Regions from separate parts of the Streptomyces malachitofuscus genome, predicted to be linked through region 2. Evidence: riboswitches for the same ligand, from Rfam matches in the RefSeq annotation. Region 2 holds a riboswitch; each other region holds the start of a gene.
What was found. Region 2 has a riboswitch for cobalamin ahead of ACZ44S_RS17035 (cobalamin biosynthesis protein). Riboswitches for the same ligand answer to the same signal wherever they lie in the genome.

Region 1 (3,267 bases), on a different contig from region 2:
CACGGCCGTGCGCACCGTCGCGTCGAGGCGCTCCCAGTCGATGTCTCCCCGCTCCACGAAGGCGCCGAGGTTGACCGACCCCAGGTTGCAGACCGCCGTCTCCCCGTCGTCGGTGACCTCGAGGATCTCCGTGCAGAGGTTCGAGGAGTGGATGACGTGGCCCGCGGTCGCCGTCTGGTTGGCCGTCCGGTTGGCGGTGTCCTTGAACGTCATCCAGCCGTTGCCGGTCTGTGCGAGGGTGCGCATCATCCGGCCGTACAGCTCCCGCGCCGGGAGCGTCCTGCGCTCCAGACCCTTCGCCTCGGCGGCCCGGTACGCCGCAGCGAACTCCTCGCCCCACAGGTCCACCAGCTCCGGCACGTCCGCCGGGGAGAAGAGCGACCACTGCCCGTCGGCGTCAACCCGGCGCATGAACTCGTCCGGCACCCAGTGCGCGAGGTTCAGGTTGTGCGTACGGCGGGCGTCCTCACCGGTGTTGTCGCGCAGCTCCAGGAACTCCTCGATGTCGGAGTGCCAGGTCTCCAGGTAGACCGCCGCCGCGCCCTTGCGCCGCCCGCCCTGGTTCACGGCCGCGACCGAGGCGTCCAGCGTCTTCAGGAACGGGACGATGCCGTTGGAGTGCCCGTTGGTGCCGCGGATCAGCGAACCCCGCGAGCGGATGCGGGAGTAGGCCAGCCCGATGCCGCCGGCGTGCTTGGAGAGCCGGGCGACCTGGTGGTAGCGGTCGTAGATGGAGTCCAGCTCGTCCTTGGGGGAGTCCAGCAGGTAGCAGGACGACATCTGGGGGTGCCGGGTACCGGAGTTGAACAGGGTGGGGGAGGAGGGCAGGTACTCCAGGCGGCTCATCAGCGTGTACAGCGCGGCGACCTCCTCCACCGCGCGGGCGCCGTCGTCCTCGGCGAGACCGGCGGCGACCCGCAGCAGGAAGTGCTGGGGCGTCTCGACGACCTTGCGGGTGACCGGATGCCGCAGCAGGTAGCGGCTGTGCAGGGTGCGCAGGCCGAAGTAGCCGAAGCGGTCGTCGGCGCGGGTGTCGATCAGCGCGTCGAGCCGGTCCCCGTGCAGCCGGACGAACGCGGCGGTCCGGTCGGCGATGAGACCCTCGCGGTGCCCGGTCGCGACGGACCGGGTGAACGACGTGACGCCCTGGGAGGCGGCCTCCGCGCGGATGGCGATGGTCAGCAGCCGGGCGGCCAGCCGGGAGTAGGCCGGGTCCTCGGAGATGAGCCCGGCCGCCGCCTCGGTGGCCAGTTCCCGCAGCTCCGCCTCGTCGGCGTCCGCGGACCGGCCGCGCAGCGCCGCGGCGGCGACCCGGCCGGGGTCGGCGTCGGGCAGGTCGGCGGTCAGCTCCGTCAGGGTCCGCAGCAGCGCGGCACCGGGGCCGCCGCCCTCCTCGGTCACGTCGATCGCTGAAGCCGGATCGGCTGGCGCGATGGTCACGTGGGGCTCTCCCTCGCTCGGCACGGGGGCCTCGAAGAGCGCAGGGGGCAGCACACGAGCGCACGCGGCGTCGCGTCCACCGGCCCATTCCGCGAGGCCCGGACGTCAGGGCACCCGGACCGGACGGCCGGGCGCACTGTCGGCAGGTCCTCGGACTGACGCCCATGCGCCCGCGGGCGGGCAGGCATGGGTACACCGTTGCGGGACAGTTCCGGATTCGCACCGGATTCCCCTGCGGCGACAGCGAGCATGAGCATACATCTTGTGCCGGGTGCCGCCAGCACCCCCATATGTTGTGTCGGACCGGTGTCAGAGCGTCAACTCGTAGGTGAGGAGCATGATGTCGTCCAGCTCCGGCAGCGGGTTCCAGTCCCGGTCCGGGGTGCGGGTGAAGCCCAGCCGTTCGTAGATGCGGTGGGCGGAGTGCATGGTGCGCTGGGTCGACAGCACGATCCGCCTGCACCCCTCGATCCCCCGTGCCCGGTCGACACAGGCGCGCACCAGAGCCTCCCCGGCCCCGCGGCCCCGGCCCGCGCGGGCCACCGCCAGCATCCGGATCTCCGCCTCGCCCGGCCCCGCTATGTCGGCCATCGGCCCGGGGCCCGGCACGAACGTCACCCCGCCCAGCACCACTCCGTGCTCCGCGGCGACCAGCACCTCGGCCGCGGCCGCCCGCTTCGCCACGTCGCGCAGCTCACCGAGGTACGCGTCGCTCTCCCCGAAGTCCAGCAGTCCGTCCAGCAGATAGGCCCCCGCGGTGATCTCACCCAGCTGCTCGTACTCGCCGGGCTGCACCGGCCTGATGACGATGTCCATGGGGGGAGTGTGCCGGACGGGTACGAGGACGGGCCGCCGGATTTCTCCGGCGGCCCGTCCTCGGATGCGACTACGGCGTCAGTGGCTGCTGCTGCCGGCCGTGGCCGGCGGAAGCTCCACCTGGACTCCGGGGTCGCCCGCGTCCGCCGTGTAGTCCTCCGGCTTGGTCTGGTCGATGCCCTCGGGCGCCTTGAGGGCCCGCAGGACGAAGGTCAGGACGACCGTGACCACGACGTTGAGCACGAAGGCGGTGAGACCGATGTAGCCGATCTCGCCGATGCCCGGGATCTCCTTCGACGACCCGCCGAAGTGCTTCTGCGTCGGCGAGGCCACCCCGTACGCGGCGGCCGTGCCGTAGATCATGCCGACGGCCCAGCCGCCGATCAGCGCCCAGCGGTGGAACCAGCGGGTGAACAGGCCGCCCACCAGCGCCGGGAAGGTCTGCAGGATCCAGATGCCGCCGAGGAGCTGGAAGTTGATCGCGACCGTCTTGTCCATGGTCAGGACGAAGAGCAGCGCGCCCACCTTCACCAGCAGGGACACGATCTTGGAGACCTGGGTCTCCTGCTTGGGCGTCGCGTCCGGCTTGATGAAGTCCTTGTAGATGTTGCGGGTGAACAGGTTCGCCGCCGCGATCGACATGATCGCCGCCGGCACCAGTGCGCCGATGCCGATCGCCGCGAAGGCCACGCCCGCGAACCAGGCCGGGAACATGTTCTCGAACAGCTGCGGAATGGCCAGCTGGCCGTTGCTGACCTTGACCCCGGCCGCGATGGCCATGAAGCCGAGCAGCGCCAGCAGACCCAGCATCAGCGAGTACAGCGGCAGGATCGTGGTGTTGCGGCGGATCACCTCACGGCTGCGCGAGGACAGCGTCGCGGTGATCGAGTGCGGGTACATGAACAGCGCGAGCGCTGAGCCGAGCGCCAGCGTGGCGTACGTCCACTGGCTCGCCTCGCCCGGTACCAGCGCACCGCGCGGTGCGCCCGTGGCCGGGTTGGTCTGGCTGTA
Region 2 (3,267 bases):
CCGGCTTGAGCAGCACCGGGTTCATCAGCGCGGTCGGTTCGACGCGGCAGGCCTGGGCCTGCATGGCCTGCGCCCGCCCGATCTCCGCGCCCTCCCGCGTCACGAACGAGTTCAGCGACATGTTCTGCGCCTTGAACGGGGCGACCTTGACGCCCTGCCGCACCAGCCACCGGCAGATCCCGGCGGTCACCACGCTCTTGCCGGCGTCCGAGGTGGTCCCGGCGACCAGCAGCCCCCCACCGCTCACGATGCACGTCCTTTCATGACGCTCCGCGCGGCGGCTCCGACCCCGAGCGCGAGCCAGCCGACCCGCCGCGAGAGCCGTACCGCCCGCTCGATGTCGGACACGGCCACGGCACGCCCGCCGCCGCCCAGGACCGGCCGGTGCTCGACCCGTCCGCCGTAGGAGAGGGTCCCGCCGAGCCGTACGCCGAGCGCGCCCGCGAAGGACGCCTCGACCGGTCCGGCGTTGGGGCTCGGGTGCTTCGCCGCGTCCGCGCGCCACGCCCGTACCGCTCCGCGCGGGTCGGGTCCCGCGAGGGCGGCGAGTACGGCGGTCAGCCGCGCCCCCGGCCAGCCGGCGACGTCGTCGAGGCGGGCGGAGGCCCAGCCGTAGCGGAGGTGGCGGGGGGACTTGTGGCCGACCATCGCGTCGAGCGTGTTGACCGCCCGGAACCCGAGCAGGCCCGGCACCCCGGCGACGGCACCCCACACCAGCGCGCCCACCACGGCGTCGGAGGTGTTCTCGGCGACGGACTCGACCACCGCGCGGGCGATGCCGTCGGCGTCCAGCGCCTGCGGATCCCGGCCGCACAGATGGGGCAGCCGGGCCCGGGCCGCCTCGACGTCCCCGGCCTCCAGGGCCCGCCCGACGGCGCGGGCCTCACGGGCCAGCGAGGTGCCGCCCACGACGGCCCAGGTGGCGGCGGCGGTCAGGGCGGTGGAGGCGGCGGGGGAGGAGCGTACACAGCGGGCGGCGAGGGCGCCCAGGACGACGGTCCCGCCGACGCACACGGCGGTGTGCACGGCGCCCCGGCCCCGGTCGTCCCGCCACAGCACCCGTTCCACGGCGGCCGCGGCCCGTCCGAAAGCGGCGACCGGATGCCCTCGGCGGGGATCGCCGAGCAGCAGGTCGCCGAGGAGGCCGGCGGCGGCGCCGTACGCGAACACGCGGTCGGCACCCATGGGTTCAGCCGGTGACGGATCCGGAGGGAGCGGCCCCGAAGCGGGGTGGTACGTCGCTGGTCGACCTCGGCAGGCAGCCGCGCATGGCGATATGTCCTCACTCAGGGTGTCCACGCCCTGGTTCGACGAGACCGGCGGTGAGAGTTCCTGGCTCCCGGGGTGTGCACCCCGGTGACAGTGGCGGGACCGCGCCGGAATCGCACCGGCTTCCTCTCCTGCCGCCGTAATGGCTGAGGCAGTCCACCACGGCTCCCGAAGGGCCGTCAACTTGCCGTTGACCTGCGAGGCTGAAGTGTGCTGAGCCCCACAGAGAGGCGCCGGTGGGTGAACCGCGGGCGGGCCGCGCACACGCCGGCGGGCGGTGCGGGAGCCGGAACTCCCGCACCGCCCGCCGGACGGATGCGCTCTGCGGTCAGGCCATGATCATGTAGATCCCGTACCCCACCGCCGCCGCGCACGCCGCGAAGCAGGCGTAGGCGCCGGTGACCGCCAGGGCCGCGGACTGGCCCTGTGCGGCGGCCCGCTCGCGGCGGGACAGACCGGAGATGCCGAGGGTGAACAGGGCCACCAGGGCCACGGTGACCACGAGGCTGACGCCGAAGACGGAACCGAGGGCCGCCCAGTCGATCTTCATGGTGCTCTACTTCCTTCGTACCGGGTCGCGGTCAGACGGTGGTCGTGGCCGACGGGGCCGACGGGTCGGCGGACGCCGGAGCCGGGATCGTGGCCGCGAGCTCGTCGGTCACGGTGCCCGCCGGGGGAGGGGTGACCGCGGCCATCGCCTGCGTGACCACGCCGGACGGCTCCTCGCCCGGCTCGTCGTGGTCGTTGACGTTGGTGTGGTCGATGACCTCGCGCCGGGAGATCTTCCAGATGGCGGCACTGGACGCGACCAGGAAGACGGCCACGAGGGCGGTGCCCCAGTCGCCGAAGCCGCAGACCCACTCGGCGAGCGCGGCGACGAGGGCCGCCGCCGGCAGCGTCAGACCCCAGGCGACGAACATCCGGGTGGCGGTCGACCAGCGGACGACACCGCCCTTGCGGCCCAGGCCCGCACCCATCACGGAACCGGAAACGGAATGCGTGGTGGAGAGGGAGAAGCCGAGGTGCGAGGAGGCCAGGATGACCGTCGCGGCACTGGTCTGGGCGGCGAAGCCCTGCTGCGGCTGGAGATCGGTCAGGCCCTTGCCCATGGTGCGGATGATGCGCCAGCCGCCGAGGTAGGTGCCGAGTGCGATGGCGATGCCCGCCGAGAGGATGACCCACATGGGCGGGTCGGAGTCGGGGGCCAGGGTGCCGCCGGCCACCAGGGCCAGGGTGATGATGCCCATCGTCTTCTGGGCGTCGTTGGTGCCGTGGGCCAGGGAGACCAGGCCGGCGGAGGCGATCTGCCCCGCCCGGTAGCCCTTCTTGGAGGCCTCGCCGTCGGCGTTCCTGCCCAGGCGGTAGGTGAGGCGGGTGGCGAACATCGCGGCGAGGCCGGCCACCAGCGGGGCGGCGATCGCGGGGATCAGCACCTTGGTGACGAGGACGTCGCCGTGCACCGCGCCGAAGCCGGCGGAGGCGACCGTGGCGCCGATCAGACCGCCCATGAGCGCGTGCGAGGAGCTGGACGGCAGACCGACCAGCCAGGTCAGGAGGTTCCAGAGGATCGCGCCGACCAACGCGGCGAAGATGACCTCGGGACGGATGCCGGCCTCGTCGACGAGGCCCTTGGAGATCGTGTTGGCGACCTCCACCGAGAGGAATGCGCCGACAAGGTTCAGCACGGCGGACATGGCCACCGCGACCTTGGGCTTGAGCGCACCGGTCGAAATGGTCGTTGCCATCGCGTTCGCGGTGTCGTGGAAACCGTTCGTGAAATCGAACGCGAGTGCGGTTACCACCACAATCGCGAGGATCAGCGAGAAGCTTTCCATTTACCCAGGCAATCGTTCGAGGTCATTGGCTGGTCGAACGTAGGTAACCAGGGTGAACGGAAGATGAACTGGAACCGGCATCGTGGTGACCGTAAGAGGGGGTGTCCGCTCCGCCGGATGGCCGGGCCCCGGGACGGATCTCCGCCTGGCAGGATCGCGGCAT
Region 3 (3,267 bases), on a different contig from region 2:
GCGAACAGCAGCACACCAAGGGACGCCGCCGAGGTGCGCAGCAGCAACTCCCCGGCGCGCAGCGGCCCGTCCTCGGCGGGGGACACGAAGCCGTCCGGCCCGCCCACCTGCACCAGCAGGGTGAGCGCCCCGGTGACACAGAAGCCCAGCGGCACCCGGTAGGCCCGCCACAGCCGCCGCCCGGGCACCCCCGCCGGGCCGAGCAGCACGGCGAGCGCGGTCACCAGCACCAGGGCCGCGCCCGGCCAGGGCGGCAGCGAGATCGCGAGCACGGTGAGACCGAGCCCCAGTACGGCCTTGTCCACCGGATGACGGCGGCGCCAGCGACTGCTGTGCGCCGCCGCGTCGATCGGCAGCACGAGAACTCAGCCCCGCGCCCGCGCCGCGGCCCCGCCGCCGTCACCAGGACCGGCATCCGCCGCGTCCCCGAAGCCCGAGCCGTCCCCGTGCCCGCAGCCGGCCGCGTCGCCGGAGCCGGAGCCCGGGACGACTGACGCGGCCGTTCCACCGGTGCCGGCGAGCGGCCCGGACTCGTCGGCGGAGCCCGGGCCCGGGCCGGCCCCGGGTGCCGTCGCCGCCCGGGAGCCGGACGCCGCATCCGGGCCCGTCGTCGGTGCCGGCGTCCGGCCGTCGCTCGCCGGACCGCCGTCTCCCGCCCCCGGTGCGGCGCCCGCCGAGGCGGCCCGGGCCGCGCCCTGCCGTCGGCCGCGCCGCAGTCCGAAGTAGTACGCGAGGACGCCCGCGCCGATCGCCGCCTGGAGGGCGAACAGCGCCGACTCGATCTCGCCGGACGGCGGTTCGTACAGCGGCGAGATCCACGGCTCGTAGTCCGGGTCGATCTCGGTGATCGCGGTCTCCGCCTCCGCGTCCGCGCCCGTGAACGGCTCCTCCTTGTGGTCCCCGAGCCCGAGCACCAGCGGCAGCACGGCGAGCGCGGCCACGAGGAGCAGCAGCAGGCCGTTGATCCTTGCGTTACGGCTCATCGGGCCACCGCCTCGGCCGACTCCGCCGACTCCGCCGGCTTCCGCCCGGCCACCGAGGTCACGAGCACTCCGAGCCGCGTCAGTTCCCCCTTGCTGGACTGCACCAGCAGGCGCATCACCAGCACGGTCAGCAGCCCCTCGCTCACCGCGAGCGGGATCTGCGTGACGGCGAAGATGGAACCGAACTTGCCGAGCGCGCCCAGGAATCCGCTGCCGGGGTCGGGGAAGGCGAGCGCCAGCTGCACGCTCGTCACGCAGTACGTCGACAGGTCGGCCACGAACGCTCCGAAGAACACGGCGGCCATCAGCGGCACGTCGTACCGGCGCAGCAGCCGGTAGCCGCCGTACCCGGCCCAGGGGCCGACGATCGCCATCGAGAAGACGTTGGCGCCCAGCGTGGTCAGACCACCGTGGGCGAGGAGCAGCGCCTGGAACAGCAGGGTGATGGTGCCCAGCACCGCCATGACCGGCGGCCGGAACAGGATGGCGCCCAGCCCCGTACCGGTGGGGTGGGAGCAACTGCCGGTCACCGACGGCAGTTTCAGCGCGGACAGGACGAACGTGAAGGCTCCCGACGCACCGAGCAGCAGCGTGCTCTCGGGATGTTCCCGCACTTCACGGATGAGCGACCGGGCTCCGTGGACGACGAACGGCGCCGACGCGACACCCCAGGCGACCGCGTGCGCCGGAGGCAGAAAACCCTCGGCTATGTGCATGGCTCAGCAGACCCTCTCCAGCACCTCGTGGATGGTTGACGCGCCTTGGCCGGTCTCCTGGCTGACGGGTACCACCGCCCGTGCTCCGCCTTCCCGGGTCCCGAAGAACCCAGTGGCTGCCCGTGAGGGCCGGAGCCGGACTTCCCGATCACAGTGGCGAGGGCCGCACCGGTATCGCACCGATTTCCCGTCACCAAGGCGTGGTGACAGTAGTGCCCGTACCGGCCCGGTGACAAGCGGTCACAGGGGGCGCGCGGACGGCGCCCGGCAGCTCGCGTCCCGGCGCACACCTGCGCACTTGACACGCGCGGTGCCGTCCGCCGGGCCGGGGGACTGAGGGGCCACCGTCCTGGGCAGAACCTTGCTGCACTTAATATGCAACAGCGATATCCAGGCAACAGGGATGTGAGGTTCGATGACTACCCGACGCATACGGGGAGCAGCCGCCGCGGTGGCCATGGCCGGTGCGCTCGCCGCCTGTTCGGCGCCGGGCGACGGCGGTGCGGACGGCGGTGCGGCCGCCGATTCCGTCGTGATCGGGGTCTCCACCGAACCGGACACCCTCAGCCCCCTGCTCGGCTACGGCAAGGACGGCAACTCCAAGATCTTCGACGGGCTCCTCGCCCGGAACGCCGATCTCAGCCTGAAGCCCGCGCTGGCGAAGGCGCTCCCCGAGGTCACCGACGGTGGCCGCACCTACACCTACACCCTGCGCGACGGCGTCGAGTTCAGCGACGGCGAGCCGCTCACCGCCGACGACGTCGTGTTCACGTACCGCACCGTCCTGGACGACAGGACCAACAACCCCGCCAAGAGCGAACTGGACGCCGTCAAGGAGGTCCGCGCGGACGGCGACGACAAGGTCGTCTTCACCCTGGACTACCCCTACGCGGCCTTCGCCGCCCGCACGGTCCTGCCCGTCGTCCCCGAACACATCGCCGGGAAGCAGGACCCCAACACCGGCGCCTTCAACACCGAGCCGGTCGGCACCGGACCGTACGTCCTCACCGGCTGGAGCAAGGGCGAAAAGCTCACCTTCAAGGCCAACCCGGACTACTGGGGCGGCGCCCCTAAGGTGAAAAAGCTCACCATGGCGATCATCGCCGACGACGACGTCCGCGCCACCCGGCTGCGCTCCGGCGACCTGGACGGCGCCACCCTCCCGCCCAACCTCGCCGCCACCTTCAAGAACGACGACGGGCGCAGGACCCACCGGGCGACCACCTACGACTTCCGCGCCGTCACCCTCCCCACCGGCAATCCCGTCACCGGCGACACCGCGATCCGGCGGGCCCTGGACCTCGCCGTGGACCGCGAGGCCATGGTCGACAAGATCCTCGACGGCGCCGGCCGCCCCGCCTACGGCCCGCTGCCCGTGGACGACCCCTGGTTCGCCCGCGGCGTCGAACGCGACCAGGACCTCGACGAGGCGGGGCGGATCCTCGACAAGGCCGGCTGGAAGGCGGGCGAGGACGGCATCCGCGCCAGGAACGGCCGCCGCGCCTCCTTCACCCTCTACTACCCCTCCGGTGACAAGGTCCGGCAGGACCACGCCCTCGCCTACGCCT

Region 1: it holds a riboswitch for cobalamin, as region 2 does, so the genes downstream of both, ACZ44S_RS11100 (ribonucleoside-diphosphate reductase subunit alpha) here and ACZ44S_RS17035 (cobalamin biosynthesis protein) in region 2, are expected to answer to the same signal.
Region 3: it holds a riboswitch for cobalamin, as region 2 does, so the genes downstream of both, ACZ44S_RS13235 (energy-coupling factor ABC transporter permease) here and ACZ44S_RS17035 (cobalamin biosynthesis protein) in region 2, are expected to answer to the same signal.

What each region holds. Positions count from the first base shown of each region.
Region 1 is NZ_JBVIGA010000006.1:174,079-177,345, forward strand. Features, by position in the region: gene ACZ44S_RS11100 (ribonucleoside-diphosphate reductase subunit alpha) at 1-1,440, opposite strand, end outside; cobalamin riboswitch at 1,565-1,734, opposite strand; gene ACZ44S_RS11105 (GNAT family N-acetyltransferase) at 1,750-2,256, opposite strand; gene mctP (monocarboxylate uptake permease MctP) at 2,335-3,267, opposite strand, start outside.
Region 2 is NZ_JBVIGA010000010.1:203,788-207,054, forward strand. Features, by position in the region: gene ACZ44S_RS17030 (cobyric acid synthase) at 1-247, opposite strand, end outside; gene ACZ44S_RS17035 (cobalamin biosynthesis protein) at 244-1,185, opposite strand; cobalamin riboswitch at 1,308-1,445, opposite strand; gene ACZ44S_RS17040 (hypothetical protein) at 1,598-1,819, opposite strand; gene ACZ44S_RS17045 (inorganic phosphate transporter) at 1,851-3,104, opposite strand; gene ACZ44S_RS17050 (class II aldolase/adducin family protein) at 3,266-3,267, shown strand, end outside.
Region 3 is NZ_JBVIGA010000007.1:279,697-282,963, forward strand. Features, by position in the region: gene cbiQ (cobalt ECF transporter T component CbiQ) at 1-359, opposite strand, end outside; partial or broken gene ACZ44S_RS13230 (energy-coupling factor ABC transporter substrate-binding protein) at 630-983, opposite strand; gene ACZ44S_RS13235 (energy-coupling factor ABC transporter permease) at 980-1,699, opposite strand; cobalamin riboswitch at 1,730-1,912, opposite strand; gene ACZ44S_RS13240 (ABC transporter substrate-binding protein) at 2,115-3,267, shown strand, end outside.